One region of the Thermoanaerobacter brockii subsp. finnii Ako-1 genome, then DNA from elsewhere that is predicted to be linked to it. Evidence: riboswitches for the same ligand, from Rfam matches in the RefSeq annotation. Region 1 holds a riboswitch; each other region holds the start of a gene.

Region 1 (4,577 bases):
TATTTACTCCTAACTCTTCTTTAGCCAATTTTATCGCTTCTAAAGTCTCAATTGCAGCCTCCTGCTCAGAAGAAACCGTCAGCACAATACAATCTATCAATATGTCCTCTTTAGGTATGCCATACTCTTCCGCTTTTTTTATAATTTTTTTCGCATTTTCAATTCTTTCATGCCTATCTTTGGGAAGCCCTTTATCTCCTACAGTAAGTCCTACAACACAAGCTCCGTATTTTTTGACAATAGGAAGCACTTCTTTTAAACTTTCCTCTTTTGCACTTACAGAGTTGATTATGGGTCTACCTCTTAAAATTCTTATAGCTTTTTCTACAGCTTTAATATTAGTGCTATCTATTTGAAGAGGAATGTCTACCACATTTTGTATTTCAGAAACTACTTTAGGAAGTAATTCTTCTTCGTTTACCCCAGGAACTCCCACATTTACATCCAATATTTCCGCTCCGCATTTTTGCTGTTTTATAGCTTCCTCTACTGCTAAACTCACATTTCCCGCCAAAAAAGCCTCACTTAACTTCTTTTTTCCAGTAGGATTTATACGTTCCCCTATAACCCTTAAAAGATAATTTTCACCTATGAAAACTGTTTTTGTATTGGAAGCTACAGCTGTAAATTTGTTGACTTTGACTTTTGGCTTTAAATCTTTTACAGCTTTTTTAACAAGTTTTATATAGTGAGGAGTAGTACCGCAGCACCCTCCCACTATAGAAGCGCCTTTTTCAACAAGTAAAGGAAAGAAACTAGCAAATTCTTCTGGTTTTAAGTCGTAAACTGTTTTGCCGTCGCGAATGACAGGCATACCTGCATTAGGTTGTGCAATAATAGGTATGCGAGAAACTTGAGACATTTTTTCCACTACACTTACCATTTTATCGGGGCCTGTCGAGCAGTTAACGCCAATGGCATCTAATCCTAACCCTTGTAAACTAACTACTACAGTTATAGGGTCTGACCCCATGAGAGTCCTTCCATCTTCTTGAAAAGTCATTGTACATATAACTTTCATGTTTGAATTCTCTTTAGCAGCAAGAATGGCAGCTTTTGCCTCCAGCATATCTGACATTGTTTCAATTAAAACAATATCTGCTCCCGCTCTTTCTGCAGCTATAACTACTTCTTTAAAAACATCATAAGCTTCGTCAAAAGTCATGTCTCCATAAGGGGTCAAAAGTTCTCCAATAGGTCCTATAGAAAGTGCCACAGGTTTATCTTTGGAAGCTTCTTTGGCAATTTTGACAGCCTGAGTGACAATATTGAAAACCTCATTTTCCAGTCCATATTTTGCTAATTTTATCCTGTTAGCGCCAAAGGTATTTGTCTCAATCACATCCGCTCCTGCTTCTATATAGGACCTGTGGATATCAAATACTACTTCTGGATGGGTTATATTCATATATTCGGGACACTCTCCAGTTTTTAAACCCCTCTCTTGAAGTTGTGTCCCCATTGCTCCATCAAAAACAATCACTCTATTTGAAAGTTCTTTAAAAATGTCTAACATTTTTAACCTCCATTTAATTCATCTGTACGTTATTTTCTGCAAAATCACAGACTAAATCATCGACTCTTGAAATTATTTCTAACACAACATTTGTACTCCCTAAAGGCATAATGTGAATTCCTGCAACTTCACTGCGTATCCGCTTTATAAACTCTACAGCTATGTTTATTCCCTCTTCTCTTCCTCCATCCTTTAGCCTTTCTAAAACTTTTTCTGGAATATCTATACCTGGCACTTTTTCATTTAAATTGACTGCCATTTTATAGCTTTTAAGAGGTAATATGCCTATCAAAAGTGGTACATTGAAATTTTTAATCTTTTCAATAAACTTAAATAAAATTTCCTCATCATAAACCGGTTGTGTTTGAATAAATTCTGCCCCTGCCTCTATCTTAACTTTAAGCTTCTCTAGTGCTTCATCCCTTAAATCATTTGGATTTGCAGTCGTACCGGCGCAAAATTCTGTTGGGGAATCTAATTTATTTCCATTGTAATCATAACCTCTATTAAAAGCACTGATAATCTTTAAAAGCCCAACAGAATCTACATCATATACCCCTTTAGCCTGAGGAGTATCTCCACGGGAAGGTTCATCTCCTGTCAAGGCTAGTATGTTTCTCACACCTAACGCATAAGCTCCTAAGAGCTCTGACTGAAGGCCTATCAGATTTCTGTCTCTACAGGTCAAATGAAAAATAGCTTCAATGTTTAAGTGGTCTTGTAAAAGGTGAGCGACTGCTATAGGACTCATCCGCATATTCGCCATAGGACAGTCCGTTATATTTAAGGCATCTACAATGCCTTTTAATTTTCTCGCTTCTTCAATAGTTTTCGTTATATCTACCCCTTTTGGCGTAGAAATTTCTGCTGTCACAACAAACTTCCTTTTCTTAAGTTTAGTACACAAATTTTCATTTTTCAACATCTACATCGCCTCCATTTTTAAAAATAAAAAAGTCTCTTCGCCAAAAGAAGAGACACCAAAACTCTCTCATCTTTCAGCGAAACGCTGCTGGAATTGGCACCAAGACGCATATAAAATGCCGGTTGCCGGGTTTCATCGGGCCAGTCCCTCCACCACTCTCGATAAGAGATTTTAAAGTATTAAATTGTTAAACTATTTAAGCTATATGATACTATGGATTAACTCCTATGTCAATAGAAATTTTTTTGTCCCTCTCTAAAGATTTTGCAGGCTTTTAACTTTTTTAAAATAAATCTGTAAATTTTTTATGTTATTTGCTATACTATAATTGTAAAGAATATAAATTTTCGAGAAAGGAATGTTTTGAATGTTCTCATCTCTTATTTTTGGTATCCTTTCTATTGGATCAATTATACTTTACGGTTTAATCTGGTGGAAAATTTTTGATAAAACTGGTTATGGAGGAGCATATGGTCTTTTGATGTTTATACCTATTGTGAATTTTATAATGCTTTTAGTATTAGCATTCACTGAGTGGCCCGTACATAGATATAAAAATTATTGAGCAATAACACTGTTTTTATTTTTAATACTTGTGCAAACACTTGCATAATGATTTTTTTAATATTATAATATACTTAACACTTGGAAAATGAGGAGGTTTAATATGGGTAATGAAAAATTACCAAGAGTAGCCTATTTCTGCATGGAATATGGCTTACAGTCAGATTTCAAACTATATGCAGGTGGCTTAGGCATTTTAGCAGGAGACCATCTAAAAGCTGCAAAAGAGTTAGGTATGCCTTTAGTAGGAATAGGCATACTGTGGAAACAAGGTTATACAGAACAACATATCGGTGAAGACGGATACCCCTATGATGCCTATCGCAATTACACACGTAAGTACGACTTTTTAAAGGACACTGGAGTAAAGGTAAAAGTAAAAATAAGAAATAGAAATGTGTATTGCAAAGTATGGTTGATAGACAACTTTGACAATGCTCCTCTGTATTTGCTTGACACAGATATACCAGAAAATGGGGACAGATGGATAACAGGTCAACTTTATGGATGGTTTGGTGAAGAAAGAGTTGCACAGGAAATAGTATTAGGCATTGGCGGAGTAAGAGCTTTAAGAGCTTTGGGAATTGATGTTGATGTTTATCATTTTAACGAAGGGCATGCAGTATTAGCAGCCATTGAGCTTATAAGAGAGAAAATGGAAAATCAAAATATGAGTTTTGAAGAGGCGTGGAAAGCCACAAGGGAAGAAGTAGTATTTACAACCCATACCCCTGTTAAAGAAGGAAACGAATCTCACGATTTAGAACTTCTCATGTACATGGGTGCAAACAATGGCCTTTCAATTGAGCAAATGGCTCAAATTGGTGGTGTTCCTTTTAATATGACAGTCGCAGGTTTGAGACTTTCTCGTATTGCAAACGGTGTCTCAAAACTTCACGGTCAAACTGCAAACAAAATGTGGCAACATGTTGACAACAAGGCTCCTATAATTTCAATAACAAACGGAATTGACAGAAACACTTGGGTAGATAAAAGGATAATAGAAGCCTACAACAAAGGTGAAGGACTTTTAGAAACTCATAATATTTTAAAACAAGAATTAATTGATTTTGTATATCAAAGGACAGGAGTTAAATTAGACGCTGACAAGCTTTTGATAGGTTTTTCAAGGAGAGCTGCTCCTTACAAAAGAAGCGACCTTATATTTACAAATGACGAAGTCATAGGTGATTATCTAAGGTCTAAAAAAATTCAAATGGTGTTTTCAGGAAAAGGTCATCCATTAGATGACGTGGGTAAAAAAATTGTCGCAAAATTAATAGAGATGACAAAGAAATATCCTGAAAGCGTAGTATTCTTAGAAGATTACGATATGACAATAGGAAAAATGCTTACTCGAGGCACTGATGTGTGGTTAAACAATCCAAGAAGACCATTAGAGGCCAGTGGTACCTCCGGCATGAAAGCCGCCATGAACGGAGTGTTAAATTTAAGTATTTTAGATGGATGGTGGGCAGAAGCTTGTATAGACGGAGTAAATGGCTGGCAATTTGGGGATGGTTTTGAGTCTGACAATATAGAAGAATTAGACAAACACGACCTTGAAGCACT
Region 2 (4,577 bases), 220 kb from region 1:
ATTTTTGGAAACCTTAAACCGTAAGGTTTTCCTGTTCTAGGGTCTATAGAAGAAGGGCCTGTCGTTCCATAACAACTGCCAAGAAAGTTAGAACATATGACAAAATACTTATCTGTATCAATATACTTGCCCGGACCAATTAAAGGGTCCCACCAGCCCACGTTATTTTTCCCAGGATGCATACCTGCTGCATGTGCACTGCCACTTAAAGCGTGTTCCACAAGTATCACGTTATTTTTTTCTTTATTTAATTTTCCATAAGTTTCATAAACAATAGTAAGTTCATCAAAACTATATCCACTTTCTGTAGTGAATATATTTTTCCCTTTTAGTGTAACCTTTTTTTCCTCAACTATCATCTACATCAACCTTTCCTTATCTATTTTTGCGATGCATAAAGCGCATTATCAAGGTCTTCTAATATATCTTCTATGTCTTCCAGCCCTACAGAAAGTCTTATCATATCCTCCGTAACACCAGAAGCTAGCTGTTCTTCTTTTGATAACTGCTGATGGGTCGTGCTGGCTGGATGTATAACCAAAGACTTTGCATCCCCTATATTAGCAAGATGAGTAAATAATTTTAAACTCTCTATAAACTTAATGCCTGCTTTTAATCCACCTTTTATGCCAAAAGTCAAAACTCCTCCTTGCCCTCTTGGCAAATACTTTTGTGCCAAAGCATAATATGGACTTGATTTAAGTCCTGGATAATTCACCCACGAAACGTAGGGATGAGAAGCTAAAAACTCTGCAACTTTTAAAGCATTTTGACTGTGCCTTTCCATCCTAAGAGATAAAGTCTCTAATCCTTGTGCGAATAAAAATGCATTAAAGGGACTCAAAGCAGTACCCAAATCCCTTAAAAGCTGCACCCTCGCTTTTACAATATAAGCTGCTTCGCCTACATCTTTTACATACCTTATACCATGATAACTTGGATCTGGTTCTGTAAGTTCTGGAAACTTTCCATTGTCCCAATTAAATTTTCCAGAATCTACTATAACTCCACCTATAGAAGTCCCATGTCCACCTATAAATTTAGTCGCCGAATGTACCACTATATCAGCCCCAAACTCGATAGGCCGTGCAAGGTAAGGAGTTGCAAAAGTATTATCTACAATGAGAGGAATTCCTGCAGTGTGGGCAATTTCTGCTATTTTTTCAATGTCAGCCACGTCAATCTTTGGATTGCCAATAGTCTCAACGTACAAAGCTTTTGTGTTATCTGTTATTTGACTTTTAAAGTTTTCAGGATTGCTGGGGTCCACAAACTTAAAATTTATACCAAACTTTTTCAAAGTAGTCGCAAAAAGATTATAAGTCCCTCCATAAAGATTGGTAGAAGATACAATCTCGTCTCCTACTCCTGCGATATTAGTAACTGCCAGCGTTATAGCTGCTTGACCTGAAGATACAGCAAGGGCACCTACTCCACCTTCTAATGCAGCTATTCTCTTTTCAAAAACGTCAACTGTGGGGTTCATCATTCGAGTATATATATACCCTTCTTCTTTTAAGGCAAAGAGGTCTGCAGCGTGCTCAGTACTTTTAAAAGCAAAGGAAGAAGTTTGATATATAGGAAGTGCTACAGCTCCCGTAGTTGGGTCAGGCTCCCACCCTTCATGAATTGCCAAAGTTGAAAAACCATATTTTTTAGACATAATCTTTATCCCCTTTCATCAAATATAAATATTTGATTTCTAAATTACTCCTACCAAATCTTCAAATTCTTTTAACTGTAACTCATCTATATCCTCTTGTAACACTTTAAAAATTGCTTTTAGTTCTCCAATTTTTTTGTCATTTAGCTTTTCTACAAATACATCAATATTTGTCTTTAATTTAATTACAGCAGCAAATGTGTCATTTTCGTAAGAGGACTCTAAGATTAAAGCTTCTTCTCTTTTAAAGAAATTCAAAATCTTTTGTAGATTTAAAATATCTCCTTTATGCATTTTGAGTCTTATATAAAACGTATCTGTAAAGCTTCCTTGACGAACTGGAAGAAGCTTTGCTGCATCATTATCTTTGATATTATAATTTAACAGTATATCAATTAAATCCGCGACAACTGCATCTCCAGTAGGAAGCTCTCCTGCCCCTTTGCCCACAAATACATATTCGCCAAAACTATCTCCTTTAAGAATAACAGCATTATTTACGTCGTTTACCCTCGACAAAATATTGCTTTCCTCAACCAAAACGGGTTCTACTCCTGCAAAAACACCATTTTCTATCTTTTTTCCCCATGCAAACAATTTTAATTTATACCCCCATTCAGTGATATAATCTAAATCTTCTCTTGCAATCCCATCAATCCCACTTCTCCTTATAGAATTTACCGGCACATTTACATTAAATACTTTGCGCATTAGAATAATCAGTTTATACAGTGAATCAAAACCTTTTACATCATAATCGGGATTTGCTTCTGCATAACCTAATTGCTGAGCTTCTTTAAGTGCTTCTTCATAACTTTTTCCTTTAGTAGACATTTGCGTAAGAATGTAGTTAGTAGTGCCGTTTACTATACCTCCTACAAAATCTATTTCATCTGTGATTTTTAATCTATCAATTTGATGAAGTATAGGTATTGCTCCTCCAACACTTGCTTCGCATTTTAAAAACACTCCATTTTTTTTTGCTGTTTCATTTAAATCTTCCCCATGTTTAGCCATCAATTCTTTATTTGCAGTGATTACATGCTTCCCTGAAGACAAGGCTTCCTTCACATATTCGTAAGCTGGAGAAATGCCTCCTATTGCTTCAATGACTATTTTTATCTCTTTATCTTTCAAAATTTCTTCAGCATTTTGGGTAAGTAGTCCTTCTACCTTCACTTTCCTTGGCTTATTGAGATTTTTCACGAGTATCTTCTTTATCTCAGGATAAACCCCTGTACTCTCCCTTATATGACCTCCTCTTGAAGTTATCAATTTATATACTCCTGTTCCTACTGTTCCAAGTCCTAATAATCCGATTTTTATTTTCATGTCACACCTCCAAATAAATTTTTAGGCCCTCTTCTCAATGAGAAGAGGGCCTAATAATCCGCCACTCCTCTCATCTCTCAGGTTAGACACCCTAACCTGCAGGATTTGGCACCAGACGCATATAAATGCCGGTTGCCGGGTTTCATCGGGCCAGTCCCTCCACCACTCTTGATAAGAGGTTTGTGTGTAATATTATATTCAATTTTGCATGTTGTAATCTATGTTATCACTTTGAAACTGTAAAGTCAAGAACTTTTTTTTGTACTCTTTCTTAAATTTTTTCTTATAAATTGCAATATTAAATGCAACACCTAATGAAAATCATGTAGATATAGGATTTGGAACAAATCATATATAACCTTAAGCCCATCTTAGTTAACAAGTTGAGCGAAGGTCGTGATTTGTCAAGGGTTAAAGTCAGGCGAAGCCTGCCCCTTGACAAATCACGAACGAGCTCTAAACTTTATAATGGATGGGCTTAACAGATTTTTGCCAGCTCTTCATAAAAGTATTCCTTAGGCGTTTTGTAATTTAACAATTTTCGTGGAAGGTTATTAAGCCAGTTTTCTACTCTCTTTATCGTATCTATAGATAAATCTTTAATACTTTTACCTTTAGGGATGAAACGTCGTATAAGACCGTTATGTCGTTCATTTGTAGCTCTTTCCCAAGATGAATATGGATGTGTATAATATACTTCTACGCCATATTCTAAAAGAGCACTTTCTAAATCACTAAACTCTGTACCATTATCAGATGTTATTGTTTTAAAGACCTTGCTTAAATTGTCACCAAACATATCTTTTAATTTTGATAATGCATCTTTAACAGATTTATTGTCTTTTGCATCTAATAAGAATATTATTTCATGGCGAGTCTTACGCTCTATTAATGTTAAAAGGACCTTGTCATTAGATTTCTTGCCAATTAACGTATCTATTTCCCAATGCCCAAAAACTTCACGGCTTTCAACTTCTTTAGGCCTAAAATCAATACTTTTACCCATAATACGTTTATTTTTACGATTTTGTTTCTTTCTTGGTTTTAAACGTAGTTTTAAAGGTAAATCAATGTTTTTAACTTTTAATAATCCTCTATCTATATAGTTGTACAGTGTTTTAGTACAAACAATAGTTTTATTATTCCAGCTTGGGTCTTTTTTACAATAGCCTACAACTGCATCTGGTGACCATTTTTCATTTAATATTTTATTTTCAGCATATTTCAAAAAATCTTCTGCTTTAGCTACTTTAAATTTAGCTCCGCAATTTGAGCGATTTTTTTCGTAGATAGCTTGACCGGTTTCAGGAAAATAGCTTGTATAAGAAGATAAATCACTTCTAAGTTGTGTAGTAGTTCCACGTTTAATTTCACGGCTTATAGTGCTTGGAGATCGATTAAGTTTTTTAGCAATATACCGAATACTTCTTCCTTCTTTGAGTAATGCATAGATTTCTCCTCGTTCATAGCTACTTAAGTGTTTAAAAGAACGCTTTTTTGTGGTATCATTATTATGAACCATAGTGAAAATCCTCCTTGTATGATGTTTAGTTGACACCTATATCATACACGATTTTCACTA
Region 3 (4,577 bases), 610 kb from region 1:
TGGTTTTGGGTTTGTTTGTCGGAAGTGGGTCCTTGTTTTGTTCCGCATCCCGCAATAAAAATTGTTAGAAGGCTCAGTAATAAAAGTGTAGTTAAGAACTTTTTCACATCAATCTCCTCCTTTATTAAAAAAGTAAAATTTACCGATTTTTTGACAGCTGTTTTACTAGTACATCTCCTATGAGTTGAATTAGCTGTACCATAGCTACCAAAATTGCTACGGTATAAAGCATAATGTCGAGCATAAATCGCTGATATCCATATCTTACTGCTAAATCTCCTAGCCCACCACCTCCTATAACACCTGCCATGGCAGAATATCCCACTAAATTTATAGTAGTTATGGTAATCCCTGCGGCTATTGAAGGTAAAGCCTCGGGGACTAGCACCTTGGTTATGATTTGAAGGGGTGAAGCTCCCATAGACTGGGCTGCTTCAATGATACCGCGGTCTACCTCTCTTAATGCTGTTTCGGTAAGCCTTCCCATAAAGGGAATAGCCGCTACCGAAAGGGGAACAATCGCTGCGGTGGTCCCTATAGCTTTCCCTACAAGCAATCGTGTAAAAGGTATAAGCACGATTAAAAGTATTACAAAAGGCACAGAGCGAAAAATATTTACAATAGTGCCTAGTATTTTGTTTAAAAGTTCGTTTTGCAGTATCTGATTCCTGTCGGTTACCATCAGCAGGATTCCGAGGGGTACCCCGAAAATCGTTGCTATGAACGTTGACACCGCCACCATGTAAATAGTTTGCCATGTGGCAACCAGCAACAAGTTTATAGTTTCAGACATTTTCAATCACCTCCACGTCGAGTCCCAAATCTTTTAGATATTTTAAAGCAGCGTCTGTTTCACCGTTTTTGCCTCTTAGCTCAACTATAAGAGTACCGTAGGGCATACCCTGGATGTGGTCAATGTTTCCATAGAGAATATTGGTGTCAACATCAAATTTTCTTATAATGTTTGATATGACAGGTTCTGTTGTAATTTCGCCGAAAAAGGCAATTTTAATAATTTTGCCTTCCAAGTGTTCGTGGGACAAGTTTTCAATCCTATCTTTTAATTCCTTAGGCATTTCTGATAAAGTTACAGATTTCAAAAAATTTCGTGCGGTTTCTGTTTGAGGTTTTTTAAATACTTCAATAAGAGGTCCCTGTTCTACCACACGACTTTTTTCAATAACTGCTACTTTATTGCAAATTTGTTTAATGACATTCATTTCATGAGTTATGAGAACTATGGTGATTCCCAGCTCCCTATTTATATCTTTTAAAAGATTTAAAATAGAAAGAGTTGTTTCTGGATCCAGCGCTGAAGTAGGTTCGTCACAAAGAAGAACTTTCGGATCATTAGCCAGGGCTCGTGCTATACCTACCCGCTGTTTTTGACCGCCTGAAAGCTGAGAAGGATAGTTGTCGGCCTTGTCGGAAAGCCCCACGAGCTCTAAAAGATTTTCTACTTTTTTATCGATTGTCCTTTTGTCCAGCCCGGCAATCTCCAAAGGAAAAGCCACATTGCCTCTGACAGTTCTGGATGATAACAGATTAAAATGCTGGAATATCATGCCTATTTTTTTTCGCATTTCTTTTAATTCAGAGGGAGAAAGCCGAGTCATTTCAACACCATCTATCTCAATTGAACCGAAAGTTGGCTTTTCGAGCATATTTATGCAGCGCAGGAGAGTACTCTTTCCAGCACCGCTCAGACCTATAATTCCAAAAATATCGCCTTTTTCTATGTTGAGGTTGACGTCTTCCAAAGCCCTAACATTTCCTGAAGCTGAATGATAAACTTTTGTAAGATTTCTAATATAGATCATAGAAAAACCTCCTTTCCCAAAATAAAAATAAAAAATCCTCTTCTGACAGTACGAAGAGGTTTTTAAATCCTCTTATCTGCCAGAACTCAACGTTCTGCAGGAATTAGCACCGTGCAGCCGCATGTTTAAAACTTTCGGCCACCGGTTGCCGGGTTTCATCGGGCCAGTCCCTCCACCTGCTCTCGATAAGAGTTTTTATTTTATTATTCACTTTAGCAATTTAATTAGATAATAACATCAACATAAACATTTGTCAATAGGTTAAAAAAGTCATGATGTAAGTTATTTAAAAAATCATAAAGCTAACAGAAACAGAGGCAAGAAAAATATAGCAATAGTCTATTTGAGATGGATTTTTTTTGCTTCTATTTGCTATAATTTTGAGGAGGACAATGAAAGTTTTAATACAATTATTTCCATGGAAATAGAAAAAAGGAGGAGTGCTATGAGAACGTTTATTGGAATTGATTTAGATGAAAAATCAATAGGGAAATTATCAAGTTTTCAGGAAGAGTTAAAAAATTATACGATAAAAGGAAGATGGACTCATAAAGATAATTTCCATATTACTTTAAAATTTCTAGGGGAAATAGAAACAGAAAGTGTAATGAAAATAAAAGACTCTCTTGAAGTAGCAGTAAAAGATATTAGTCCCTTTTATATAAAATTTGACAAAGTAGGATTTTTTAAGGGAAATGGCGATATGCGAGTATTGTGGGTAGGTACAGAAGAAAATTCCTTTCTTAATAAACTGCATGACAATATAGATGAGGAATTATATAAAATTGGCTTTGAAAAAGATAAAAGAAAGTTTACTTCCCACATTACCATTGCCAGAGACATACGTTTAAGCATTGACATAGAAGAAGTAAATAGTCTTTTTGAAAAACAAGAAAAAGGAGCAATTTTAGTAGATACAGTTTTTTTGTATGAGAGTGTTATACAAGAAAATAGAAGAAAATATATTCCTATATTTAGTGTGCCTTTAAAATAAGAAGTAAGATGCCTAAAAAGCATCTTACTCTGGGTCTACATAAAGGGTCTTTTGGCTTGTATATATTACAAAACCTGGTTTTGCGCCAGAAGGTTTTTTTACGTATTTTTTTAAGGTATAATCAACAGGTACATTTGAAGAATGTTTCGCTTTGCTATATTTGGCGGCTAATTTTGCAGCTTCAATAAGAGTTGTTTCAGGCACAGGTTTGTTATTTGTCTTGATTATGACGTGAGACCCTGGCATGTCTTTTGTGTGAAGCCATATATCGTTAGGATTTGCGAATTTTAACGTTAGATAATCGTTTTGAGTGTTGTTTTTCCCTATATATATGTCGAAACCGTCTGAAGATACTACATGTAACGGTTGAGAAAGAGTTTGCCGTGATATTTTTTTCTTTTGCTGCTTATGTATATACCCTTGTTCAGACAGTTCATTTTTTATTTCCTCTATTTCTGATGGTAATGTACAATTTTCCAAGTTCACTAGTTGACCTTCTAAATAAGTTATTTCCTCAAGAGTATCGGATATTTGTTTTTCTATTATTTTATTGGCATTTTTTAACTTGCTGTATTTTTTAAAGTATCTTTGTGCATTTTCTGAAGGGGAATATTTTTTGTCAATGGGTATTTCAATTTCTTCACCAGTGTAATAGTTTATGGTTTTGAAGCTTTCCATTCCTTTTTTTAACAAATGCATATTTGCTGTTATAAGTTCGCCGTAAAGTCTAAAAGTGTCAGCATTTTTTGCTTCGTTTAATTCTTGTTGAAGTTTATCTAATTTGTTATAAAGTTTTTCTAAATTGTTGTTGATGATTTTTCTTAAATCCGAGGACCTTACTTGCAAATTTACTATATTTGCTTTTTCACTGAAAAATTTACAAGCAGCTTTGTTCACTGTAGGGAAAAAAGTTTTTGTAATATATTGAGATAAATCAATACAAGAAAAGTCAATTACTTCATTTTCCTGAAAGGCAATGCAAGGTTTTAAATTTAAGCTTAAAACATCTTCATATATTTTTTTTATGTTTTGATATAGATTTTCAATTTGCTCATCTTCTATTGATTCTACAAATCTGTCAGATATATTACATCTAAAAGTAACTTCTCTTGCCAAAGTGGGGCTAAATCCTTGTAAAATATCTACTAAGGTTTTTTCAATTTTTTTTGACTTGTAGTTATTAACAGCTTCTTTAAAAGAAGGTAGCGAGAGATTATTTATATTTAACTTTTCCTGCAGTGGTGGGTAGACATATTGCCTCCCAGGTAGTACTTCTCTTACTTTACTCATATCGGAATATACTCTTTTTATGCTATCTATTATCGTTTGAGTAGCTTTGTCAATTAATATGATATTGCTGTGTCTTCCCATTATTTCAATAATTAGAGTTTTAATTGTTTGATTTTCTAATTCGTCTTTTGTTTCTATGTCGATTTTTACTATTCTGTCAAATTCTACTTGTTTTATATCTATTATCCTGCCGCTTTGAAGAAATTTTCTCAATAGCATGCAAAACATTGGAGGCTCAGCAGGATTTTCTTTATTTTCTTCTGCAAGATATATTCTTGGATAATTTGCATTAGCAGACAATAGCAGTTTATAGTTTTTACCTTTATTTCGTATTATAAAGATTAATTCTTCTTTTTCAGGTTGATATATTTTATCAATTCTTCCACCAATAATTTCTTCTTTTAGTTCTTTTATTATTGCATGTAAAGTTATGCCGTCCAAAGCCATAGTATAACCTCCAGATTTTATTGTAT
Region 4 (4,577 bases), 1.1 Mb from region 1:
CTTCTTCAACAGCCAATTTTTGATTTTCTGCTAACAAAATACCTGTTTCTTTTTCAAAATTTTTAATTTCTTTTTGGACATCTATGCCTAAATCTTCATTTTCCATTAGTGTCATGTTAAACAATCTCTCTGCTGTGTGTAATTCAGCTATATAGTAAGGTATATAGTAAATTCCTACAGTATCATCTTCAAAAGTTTCAATATGTATTTTTTCATTTTGTACTAAAAGCACAAAAGAATCCTCTACTTCTTCTTCGCTCACTTCTAACAAACTTGCTGCTTCTTTTTTTAACAATTCTTTCGGCACATAGGTGTGACCATTTGCCGCATACTGCATCAAAACATATCGAGTACCAGAAGATATGCGATATAGAGAATGAGGGTCAACTCCTAGGCTCTCTGCTATTTTGTCTGCAGTTTTAAATCCTATTCCAAATATATCGTCAGCCAATCTGTAAGGGTTTTGCTTAATAATTTCAATCGCGTTGTTTCCGTATTCTTTATAAATCTTTATAGCCATTGCAGTGGAAATACCGTACCCCTGCAAAAACACCATCACTTCTTTTATGCCCTTTTGCATTTCATAAGCTTCACAAATTCTTTTTATCTTCTCATCGCTTAGACCTTTTATTTCTTTTAATCTTTCTGGTGCAGTTTCAATTATATTTAAAGAATCAACGCCAAACTTTTTTACAATTTTTCTTGCTGTAACAGGACCTATTCCAGGAATTAAGCCAGAAGATAAAAACTTTTCTATTCCTTCTAAAGTGGTGGGAGCCAAGGTTTCATAATTTAAAACCCTAATTTGCTCACCATAATCAGGATGTTCTACCCATTCTCCTTCAATTTTAATTCTTTCCCCAATGTTTACATAAGGCATATAACCTACAGCAGTGACTACTAAACCTTGGGTACTTAATTCTAAAACCGTATAACCATTTTGTTCATTTCTAAAAATTATTTCTTCAACTACACCCTCTATGTCAATCATAGCCGATTCTCCTGTTTTAATTCTTTTCTTTATTTAATTTTACCTTATATTTAAAGCAAATTAAAGCCAATTCATTTCTTTTTTTCAATTTTTGTGGTATAATTAAGGTAGCGAAGCGTTTACAAAACATAAATTCTATGGCATTTAAAAAAGATATATAAAAAATGCCATAAGCCCGGGTTTACCCGGGCTTTCAAATTTATATTCCTGCCAACTTTTTTAATATATCTACTTTGTCTGTTTTCTCCCATGGGAGGTCTAAGTCGTGTCTTCCAAAGTGGCCATAAGCTGCAACTTGTCTATAAATAGGTCTTCTTAAATCTAAATCCCTAATTATAGCTGCAGGTCTTAAATCAAAAACTTGTTTTACAATTTCCGAAATCTTTTCATCTGATATTTTACCTGTGCCAAAAGTATCAATACCTATTTCAAGAGGTGTAGCAACACCTATCGCATAAGCTAATTGCACTTCACACTTCTTAGCAAGTCCTGCTGCCACAATATTTTTTGCCACATATCTTGCAGCATAACTTGCGGATCTATCAACTTTTGTAGGGTCTTTACCAGAAAAAGCTCCGCCCCCGTGCCTTGCATATCCGCCATAGGTGTCTACAATAATTTTTCTTCCTGTAAGTCCGCTATCACCTTGAGGTCCACCAATTACAAACCTTCCTGTGGGATTTACAAAAATTTTAGTCTTATCATCTATCATATTTTCAGGAATTATAGGTTTTATTACATGTTCAATAATATCTCTTTCAATAGTATCGTGATCAATCTCAGGTGCATGTTGAGCTGATACTACAACAGAATCTACCCTCACAGGCTTATCATCTTCATACTCTACTGTTACTTGTGTTTTACCATCTGGTCTTAAATAGCTTAATGTCCCGTTCTTTCTAACTTCCGCCAGTCTTCTTGCAAGCTTGTGAGCTAGCATTATAGGCATAGGCATTAATTCTTCTGTTTCATCGCAAGCAAAACCAAACATTAAACCCTGGTCTCCAGCGCCAATAGCCTCAATTTCCGAATCTGAAAGTTCTCCTCTTTTAGCTTCTAATGCCTTGTCCACACCGAGGGCAATATCCGGTGATTGCTCATCAATAGAAGTGATAACCGCACAAGTATCAGCGTCAAAACCGAATTTTGCTCTAGTATAGCCAATTTCTTCTACTACTTTCCTTACAACTTTCGGAATATCTACATAGCACTGAGTAGTAATTTCTCCCATTACTAAAACCAAACCGGTAGTTACAGCAGTCTCACAAGCAACTCTGGCATAGGGATCTTTTTTCAAAATTTCATCTAATATTGCGTCAGAAATCTGATCACAAATTTTATCAGGATGCCCCTCTGTGACTGATTCAGATGTAAACAGTCTACGCATTTTTTCTATTCCTCCTTAAAAACAAAATAAAACCCCTTCCAAAAGAAGAGGCACATACCCTCATCTTTCAGAAGCATGCTTCTGAGAGAATTAGCACCTTGTCCTATAGGACAGGTTGCTGGGTTTCATCGGGCTCTTTCCCTCCACCTCTCTTGATAAGAGCATGTTATTAAATTTTCTGATGTCTACTATAGCACACTTTATCTACTATGTCAAATATTTTTGCATCAAAAAAAGAGCATGCCAAAACATGCTCTTTTTTGAAAAATTATATTTAAAATACTACAAATTTTTCTCCAGGAACTCCACATACAGGACATTTTTCTGGCAATACATCAACAGAGGTATATCCACAAACGGGACATATGTAAACTTTTGATATCTTTATGTCTTCTCCTTTTAATGCTGCTTCTTTTGCTTCAGTGTACAATTTTGCATGTATTTTTTCAGCCTCAATAGCATAATGTATGCTTTTTTTAGCTCCAGATTCCTCTTGAAGTTCTGCAACAGCATTATAAGCAGGATACATCTCTTCTACTTCAAAGGTTTCCCCTTCTATAGCTTTTTCAAGATTTTCTACTGTATTTCCAACTTCTCCAAGAGTTTTGTAATGATTTGTGGCATGTACCAATTCAGCATAGGAAATAGCCCTGAAAAGTCTTGCAATATTAGGTTTGCCTTCTTTTTCAGCTACATCAGCAAAAATTTGATATCTCATGTGAGCTTGACTCTCTCCAGCATAGGCTTCACTAAGATTATGTCTCGTCATTTCTCTCATAAAAGATTCCTCCCTAATTAAATTTTTATTAATAAATAATAATTTTCTCTTTCAAATAATATTATACTACACTTTTTTACCATGTCAAGACATTTGAAGGAGAAAAATAAAAAAGACCTTACGGTCTTTTTTTCAATGGTGGAGGGAGATGGATTCGAACCATCGAAGGCGACAGCCAACAGATTTACAGTCTGCCCCCTTTGGCCACTTGGGTATCCCTCCACAATATTTAATTTTTGAAAATGGTGGTCGCAATAGGACTCGAACCTATGACCCCCTGCTTGTAAGGCAGGTGCTCTCCCAGCTGAGCTATACGACCACAATGGTCGGGATGGAGGGACTTGAACCCCCGACCCCATGCTCCCAAAGCACGTGCGCTACCAACTGCGCCACATCCCGACATCAGTGACGAAATAAATTATAATAGAAAAAATGAAATTTCACAATAGGCATAAAAGCTTAAAAATGGCCGTTTTATTGATTTATCGCTTGCAATCTTTAAATTTTTTAAGAATACGTCATATTTTAAAGTGTCTGCACAAAATACCACATAAGGTCATTTCGCGGCAAAATATTTATTTGCTATTTCTACAAGATAATTTATCTCTTCGGAAGAAAGTTTATTTTTCAATATGTTTAATAATCTTTCATTATCTTCCTTTGTTAATCCTTTCTCTGCCATCTTCATAATCTTATCCATATCCTCTTTCCCTAACTTCTGTAAAATTTCCATTACCTTTGCCTTCTGAGAAGCTTCCATTTTATCTTGTATTTCCAATATTTCTTCTACAGTAATCACTTTTTCTTTTTTATCTTTTTCATTTTCTTGTGTTGTAGTTTTATCTACATTTTGCTCAAGAGCTTGGCTTGAATATTTTTCTTCTTCTCTTGAAATTTTTGTAGTCTTAGACTCATTATATTTTTCTACATTTTCTATTTCCCTATCCCACATCTGTTTCCCTGCGGGATATACTTCATCAAAAGTTTTAATTTCCTCCTTATTCTTATGTTCTTTAAAATATGTTTTTAACATAAACATAGTAGTAGCTGACAAAAATACCGCGATTAGAATTATGTAAACTGTATATTTTTTCATTTTTGAAAACCTCCCATTATTTTAACTGTACACATTTATTATTCCTTCCCTTAATTTTTTAATTCAGTTTATTATTAAAAAGGGAGGCTTCAATTATGGAAGAATTAAGGCTTAAATATGATGATGATAACGCCGTTTATTTCATAGCTAATTTTTTAAATTCCTATTTAAGCCCTAATTCAGTTTTTTTATGTATTGGTACAGATAAATTTATAAGCGACTCCTTAGGTCCTATCGTAGGAAATCTGTTAACAAAATCACTTCCACCAACTTACTTTGTTTACGGTACCTTAAAGAGGCCAATTCACGCTATAAACTTAGAAGA

What was found. Region 1 has a riboswitch for S-adenosylmethionine ahead of THEBR_RS03550 (methylenetetrahydrofolate reductase). Riboswitches for the same ligand answer to the same signal wherever they lie in the genome.
Region 2: linked by a shared signal. The riboswitch ahead of THEBR_RS02585 (homoserine dehydrogenase) and the one ahead of THEBR_RS03550 (methylenetetrahydrofolate reductase) in region 1 are both predicted to bind S-adenosylmethionine.
Region 3: linked by a shared signal. The riboswitch ahead of THEBR_RS06750 (methionine ABC transporter ATP-binding protein) and the one ahead of THEBR_RS03550 (methylenetetrahydrofolate reductase) in region 1 are both predicted to bind S-adenosylmethionine.
Region 4: linked by a shared signal. The riboswitch ahead of metK (methionine adenosyltransferase) and the one ahead of THEBR_RS03550 (methylenetetrahydrofolate reductase) in region 1 are both predicted to bind S-adenosylmethionine.

What each region holds. Positions count from the first base shown of each region.
Region 1 covers NC_014964.1:740,857-745,433, reverse strand. Annotated here, with positions in the region: gene THEBR_RS03555 (homocysteine S-methyltransferase family protein) at 1-1,516, opposite strand, end outside; gene THEBR_RS03550 (methylenetetrahydrofolate reductase) at 1,530-2,441, opposite strand; SAM riboswitch class I at 2,505-2,609, opposite strand; gene glgP (alpha-glucan family phosphorylase) at 3,109-4,577, shown strand, end outside.
Region 2 covers NC_014964.1:518,916-523,492, reverse strand. Annotated here, with positions in the region: gene metX (homoserine O-acetyltransferase MetX) at 1-359, opposite strand, end outside; gene THEBR_RS02590 (homocysteine synthase) at 380-1,663, opposite strand; gene THEBR_RS02585 (homoserine dehydrogenase) at 1,703-2,995, opposite strand; SAM riboswitch class I at 3,063-3,173, opposite strand; gene THEBR_RS02580 (IS30 family transposase) at 3,474-4,517, opposite strand.
Region 3 covers NC_014964.1:1,355,784-1,360,360, reverse strand. Annotated here, with positions in the region: gene THEBR_RS06760 (MetQ/NlpA family ABC transporter substrate-binding protein) at 1-107, opposite strand, end outside; gene THEBR_RS06755 (methionine ABC transporter permease) at 140-793, opposite strand; gene THEBR_RS06750 (methionine ABC transporter ATP-binding protein) at 786-1,820, opposite strand; SAM riboswitch class I at 1,890-2,012, opposite strand; gene thpR (RNA 2',3'-cyclic phosphodiesterase) at 2,266-2,814, shown strand; gene THEBR_RS06740 (Rqc2 family fibronectin-binding protein) at 2,839-4,551, opposite strand.
Region 4 covers NC_014964.1:1,822,906-1,827,482, forward strand. Annotated here, with positions in the region: gene recD2 (SF1B family DNA helicase RecD2) at 1-991, opposite strand, end outside; gene metK (methionine adenosyltransferase) at 1,191-2,378, opposite strand; SAM riboswitch class I at 2,436-2,540, opposite strand; gene THEBR_RS09110 (rubrerythrin family protein) at 2,653-3,156, opposite strand; tRNA gene THEBR_RS09115 (tRNA-Tyr) at 3,293-3,378, opposite strand; tRNA gene THEBR_RS09120 (tRNA-Val) at 3,400-3,475, opposite strand; tRNA gene THEBR_RS09125 (tRNA-Pro) at 3,480-3,555, opposite strand; gene THEBR_RS09130 (hypothetical protein) at 3,713-4,252, opposite strand; gene yyaC (spore protease YyaC) at 4,348-4,577, shown strand, end outside.